Regions from separate parts of the Solibacillus sp. FSL K6-4121 genome, predicted to be linked through region 1. Evidence: riboswitches for the same ligand, from Rfam matches in the RefSeq annotation. Region 1 holds a riboswitch; the other holds the start of a gene.
What was found. Region 1 has a riboswitch for glycine ahead of MHH95_RS12090 (amino acid permease). Riboswitches for the same ligand answer to the same signal wherever they lie in the genome.
Positions count from the first base shown of each region.

Region 2: it holds a riboswitch for glycine, as region 1 does, so the genes downstream of both, gcvT (glycine cleavage system aminomethyltransferase GcvT) here and MHH95_RS12090 (amino acid permease) in region 1, are expected to answer to the same signal.

Region 1 is NZ_JBBOCS010000002.1:519,557-522,916, reverse strand. It holds gene MHH95_RS12100 (MFS transporter) at 1-272, shown strand, start outside; gene MHH95_RS12095 (hypothetical protein) at 269-442, shown strand; gene MHH95_RS12090 (amino acid permease) at 605-1,942, opposite strand; glycine riboswitch at 2,102-2,180, opposite strand; gene MHH95_RS12085 (MDR family MFS transporter) at 2,709-3,360, shown strand, end outside.
Region 2 is NZ_JBBOCS010000002.1:1,244,925-1,248,284, forward strand. It holds gene gcvPA (aminomethyl-transferring glycine dehydrogenase subunit GcvPA) at 1-935, opposite strand, end outside; gene gcvT (glycine cleavage system aminomethyltransferase GcvT) at 959-2,062, opposite strand; glycine riboswitch at 2,335-2,427, opposite strand; gene MHH95_RS15915 (shikimate kinase) at 2,557-3,069, opposite strand.

The DNA of each region.
Region 1 (3,360 bases):
GATTATTTATGGCATTTAGTAATGCGGGCTATGCAACATTTTATCAGCAAACGATTCCTACTGAAATTATGGGTCGGTTTGGCAGTACGTTAGGTTTAATCGAAAGTGTGATGCAAATCGTGTTGACACTGGTTATTGGTGTTTTAGCTGAAATCTATTCCATCCAGCTGATAACAAGTTTATTTGCTTTTATTGGTGTCTTAATGGCCTGTCTTGTGTACGTTTATTTACTAAGAAATTCAATGTTATTCTTACAGGAGGAGTTAAAATGATTACTTATGAAGCAGTTTGTTTTTGCTGTAAACAGCCTTTTTTATTGGTGGAAGGCACAACAAAATACCAAAAGTATAAACGGAATATGCGTGGCAAGTTTTCCTGTGATAGTTGCGACGATAAAATCCATATGGAGGCACGGAAAAATTTACTGGGGAAACTGCGGTAGATATTCGCCAGTTTTATCGGGTTATTCGCCACTTTTATGCAGATATTCGTCACTTTTCCTCTCTTAATCGTCACTCTTCATTTGACATTCGCCACTTTGACCCCGTTATTCGTCAATCATCAAAAAAAGGCGCCTCGCACATGCGGAGCGCCTTCCTTATATTTATTTTTTCCGAATTGCATATAAAACAAATAGCAAAATAAACCATAATGGCGTCAGCATAAGAGAAGTTCTTGTAGCCTCTGAAATCGCCATAATAATTAATAGAAAGAAGAAAAAGGCTAAAACCAAATAGTTCACAAACGGCGTTAATGGTGCTTTAAATATCGATTTCGCATGCAAATCCGGGTGGCGCTTTTTGTAAATGATATGCGAGATTAAAATAATGCTCCACACCCAAATAAAGCAAATCGCGCTGATTGTCGTTACAATGCTAAAGGCATCATCCGGCATCAGATAGCTAAGCAGCGCACCGATTGATACGACGATTGCAGAAAATAATAATCCGTTTTGCGGAACGGCATTTTTATTTAATTTACCGAAAGATTTCGGAGCCTGTTCCCCTTTACTTAAACTAAACAGCATACGGCTTGTTGAGAACATCCCACTATTTCCTGCAGAGGCAGCTGATGTTAATACGACAAAATTAATAAGTCCTGCCGCAATCGGAATACCGACTAAAGCAAATACTTGAACGAACGGTGAGCTTGTAGCACTTAACGTATCCCAAGGGTTAATCGTTAAAATAACAAATAGCGCACCTACGTAAAACAGTAATATACGGATCGGTATTTTATTAATGGCCGATGGTATATTTTTTTGCGGATTTTCCGTTTCAGCAGCTGCTACCCCTACTAATTCCACTCCAACAAATGCAAAGACAACCATTTGGAAAGCCATAAGGAAGCCAAATGCTCCGTTCGGGAATAAACCGCCATGCTCCCAAAGATTAGATACGGCAACTTTTCCAGCATCTGTTTCAAATCCAATGATGAGTAATACAATCCCGATTGCAATAAGTGCAATGATCGTAATAATTTTTATAAGAGCAAACCAAAATTCCAGTTCACCGAATAATTTTACAGTCAATAAATTTAAGATTAGTAAGACTACTAAACAGGCAATGGCCGGCACCCATTGAGGGATATCAAACCAGTATTGTGTATACATTCCGACCGCTATAATATCTGCCATAGCCGTCATAATCCAGCAGAACCAATATGTCCAGCCAGTAACGTACCCTGCCCAATCTCCTAAATATTCTGTAGCGAACTCTGTAAATGAAGCATAGCCCCCTTTTGATAATAGGAGCTCTCCAAGTGCCCGCATGACGAAAAATAAAGCTATCCCTACGATTAAATACCCGATGATTATTGATGGTCCTGCAAGTGAGATCGCTTTTCCTGATCCTAAAAATAGACCTGTACCGATTGTTCCGCCAATCGCAATTAGTTGTACATGCCGATTTTTAAGATCGCGCTTTAGTTCATGTTGTTCCAAAACGAATTCCTCCAAAGGATAAGTATTTTGTCTGCCACAAGGACAGCGCAAAATAATAGGTAAATGTTCGCGGTTCATCCAATCATGTTTTCTGAAAATTAAAAAAGGAACTGATAATTCACCAGTTCCTGTAGATAAGAATAATAACGTCCCTTATTATTCCTGTCTTCTGTCCTTTTGCCTGAGATAATGAACCCTTCGGCGACGCGGTACACGCGCTCTCTCCAGAAACTGCTCCCGTCAGTAGTGCTATCCACGACGATCTTCGCTTGATATGTATGTAATTAATCCCTATTTGTTGTCAGCAACCCCCAACTCCAAACAGGTCGCTCACGATACTATTATTGTACAATAATTAATACTAACAACTATTTTGTGTTGTTACAATGGTTACAAAATAAAATTAAATCGAAACAAGCAATTTATCAATGTTTCCACTATTTTGTAAACGTGTTACAGAATTTTTATCCTTAAAAAAGTATCACACTGAAAATAATGAATATTTATTTTCATTGGGTATTTTAAGGATTTGTAGCTTTATTTTTATGTAAAAAAACCCCTCCATTAATCGATTTAAATAGTCGATTAGTGGAGGGGTATTATATTTAGGAATGTATGTTCTATTTATAGTGCTCGTCAAATAAAAGTAGTATTTACTCGTTTTTCATATTATTAGTATATCAAATTTTTTTATTAAAGTCTATATTTTCCATATTTTTAATTCTAAAATAAACCCATCGGCCGAAATAAATCAATGAGGTATTATATGGTTAAAAAAAATATATGGACACGCAATTTAAAGGTAAGACTTTGTGGAGAAACAATCTTTAATTTATTTTATTGGATGTATTTCCCCTTCATTGCGATTTACTTTAGTCAATCATTGGGATTGGCTTTGGCAGGTGCACTGATGATGGTTCCACCAGTTCTCAGCCTAATTACCGGACTCATAGGAGGTTCATTTGCAGATAGATTTGGACGAAAAAGAGTAATGCTCTGGGGCGTTGGTATTCAGTTTACTATGTTTATTCTATTTGCTACGTCTAGTATAATTTGGCTCGATTATTTTGCTTTTTTAGGAATTACAATAGGAAAGGGTCTATATAAACCGGCAAGTGATGCGATGGTTGCAGATACAGTTTCAGCAGAATATAGAAAAGAAGTATTTGCCACATTTTTAACAGGAAGTAATTTAGGGGCAGTTATAGGACCTATCTTAGGTGCATGGTTATTTTTTGATTACCGTGATTTGCTACTATGGAGCTGCGCTATTGTACTGATGATTTTCTTTTTATTTATCTATTTTTGGTTAGAAGAAACGCTAACTTGGACTTCAAATGAAGGTTTATTTTCACCAATAAAACAATTAAAAGACTACATTATCATACTAAAGGACAATAAATTTGCTTATTATTTAT
Region 2 (3,360 bases), 730 kb from region 1:
AATGTCAATACGTAACCTCTGCGTCCATCTTGGTCTACTGTTTCCCCAACTAAACGTCCCGGTACTTTACGCATCAATTTAGTCGTAACAGCGAAGTAACCGCAGTGTGGACCACCAAAAGCTTCGGAAATGCCGAATGGCTGTGCGTCACCAACTGTAATGTCCGCTCCTAATTTTCCTGGAGGTGTTAAAACGCCAAGTGCTAATGGATTTGCAGATACGATAAATAATCCTTTTGCATCATGTGTAATATCTGCAAGAGGTTGCAAGTTTTCAATTTGCCCGAAGAAGTTTGGATATTGCACGATAACGCCAGCTGTTTGATCGTCAATTAATCCTTTTAACGCTTCAACATCTGTTACACCGTCTTTTGTAGGGATTGTTACCACTTCAATTGATTGGCCGTATGCATACATCGTTACTACATCTTTATACTCTGGGTGTACTGCACCGGAAACTAAAAGCTTTTTACGGCGAGTATGGCCTGCAGCAAGCATTCCTGCCTCTGCTAACGCTGTACCACCATCATACATAGAAGAGTTTGCGATATCCATACCTGTAAGCTCGGCGATCATCGTTTGGAACTCAAAAATTGCTTGTAACTCACCTTGGGAAATTTCCGGTTGGTATGGCGTATAGGCTGTATAAAACTCTGAACGGGAAATAACATGATCAACAATTACAGGTTTGTAGTGATTATATACACCAGCACCTAAAAACGATACATTGCTAGCAGTATCTTTGTTTTTTGACGCCAGTTGCGATAATTCCTTCATTAAAGCTGCTTCTGATTTTGCAGGTTTAATATTGTAGTTTCCTTGGAAGCGAACTTTTTCCGGGATATCTGCAAAAAGTTCATCGATTGTAGCAACTCCGACGCGATCTAACATTTCTTGCTTATCTTGTTCCGTCATTGGTAAATAACGATGTTTCATTGTTAACCCTCTTTTCAAAAGTATTATTTTGTACGTTTATAAAACGGTTTTTCCACAATTACTGCTTTCGCTCTATTTTTACGAATTTCAACTTCTAACTCAGTTCCGACTTCAGCGAATTTTGCGTCAATTAAAGCTAGACCGATGTTGCGTTTTGTCATCGGAGATTGTGTGCCAGTTGTAACTTCTCCAATTTCAATACCATCTTTAAATACTTTATAGCCGGTACGTGGAATCCCTTTATCAATCATCTCAATACCTACTGATTTACGAGCTAGGCCTTTTTCTTTTTGATCAATTAATGCTTGTTGTCCGATAAATTGTGGTTCTTTAGCTAATTTCACTGCAAACCCAATCCCAGCTTCAAGTGGTGTAATCTCTTTAGACAGTTCCTGTCCGTATAATGGCAGGCATGCTTCAAATCGTAATGTATCGCGGGCACCTAAACCAGCTGCAACAACACCTTTGTCTTTACCTGTATCTAAAATTTTATTCCATAGTTCAATAATAGCTTCTGGTGTACCGTAAATTTCAAATCCATCTTCACCTGTATAACCAGAGCGAGATACGAGTACCGATTGTCCAGCTACATCGACATTGTCTTTAAATTTGAAATATTTAATCGCTGCTAAGTCTTCCGTCGTTAACGATTGCAGCAATTCCTCTGCTAATGGACCTTGTAATGCAATTTGAGCATAGTCATCTGAAGCGTTTGTTATTGTAACATTGCCTTCTACATGTTTTTGCAACCATTCGAAGTCTTTTTCAATATTAGAGGCATTGACACAAAGCAAATAGCGCTCATCTGCTAAACGATATGTTAATAAATCATCTACAACTCCACCGTCTTCGTAACATAGTGCACTGTATTGTGCCCCGCCAATTGCAATTTTGGAAATGTCATTCGTCAGCATTTTTTGTAAATATGATAATGCATCTGAACCTTCTACAAAAATTTCTCCCATATGTGAAACATCAAAAAGACCAGCACGGTTACGAACTGCATCATGTTCTTCTTTAATAGAAGAAAATTGTACAGGTAATTCCCACCCACCAAAGTCAATTGTTTTCCCACCATATTTTGCGTATTCATCAAATAGCGGTGTACGTTTTAATTCATTTGTCATGTCATTTCCTCCTTAAATTTTTTATGTTTTAACCATTGTAAAAATGTGACGGGGAATGATTAATTTGTACGGTACAGCTAGCTGCCTCTTTTTACTTTTAAATTGGAAAACGTATTTTTTTCCATAAAAAAAAGACAGACGAATCCCTTTTAATGGGATTCTCTGTCCTTGCACCTGAAAGTTACACCTAAATTTGATAGTCTATCACATTTTAGGCTTTCCCCTTTGGTGGCTGCCGGTAACTTGTACTACAACAGCACTCTCCAGAGTTGCGTCAAATACGAGTCTTTTTGCCTGAGAGATTCATAGCACCGCTATTTGCTCCTTCGGCGACGTGACATCACGTTCTCTCCCCGTATCATCATCCGCGCTAGTTTTTCAACTAATTTAAATTAACTGTACTCTTAGCAATATCCTAACATTGAATGTGTTGTAAACGCAATCTTTTTTTAATTTTACTTAATAAGCGAACATTTTTGCGCTTTTTTGAAAAATTATTCGCCTTTTAATCTATTCACTTGAAAAGCAATGTATTCAACTATTTGTCTTAAAGATCTACCTACTGTCAGTACTTGTATATGGCTTGCTTCCCGATAAGCCTTTCTACGGCTATGATACAGTTCTTCCAACTCTTGTTCTGTCTTTATTTGTACTATGGGACGATTTTTATCATTACGAATTCGCATATATATATCTTCGAATTTGGCGTCCAGGAAAAAGACTAGCCCTGTCTTTCGCATAATTTTACGATTTTCTCCATTAACGGCTACCCCACCGCCAGTCGAGATAATGCATGCTTCATCACGGAAGTTTTTTAAAAATTCCGTCTCTATTTTTCGAAAATGTGCTTCCCCGTATTGTTCAAAGATCTCTGGAATTGACATTCCTTGTTGCCGAACGATTTCATGGTCCATATCATAATAGGGCATCTTTAAGAAATAGCTTAATCTTCTGCCAATCGCACTTTTTCCGCATCCCATAAATCCAACTAAATATATTTTTCGCATGCTGTTCACCTTCTTCTAATTACGAACTACTTTTCCATAGCACCTCTATTTCAATATATTGAAAACTGGTTTTGTACTTAATGTGAAATTCCAATTTTTAATGCATTATTTACTACTACCTATTAACGATGCATAGGTGACTTTCACTTTAAGTATTTCTTACCCAACTTTTAATAATTGCCGAGATATTAACTTCTTTCATTTGAATTTTACACTGTCATTCCCCTCTATTTTGAGATATAGAAGACAATTGTTGAAAGAAGTCGAAACTTCAATGAGTATTTAGTATGT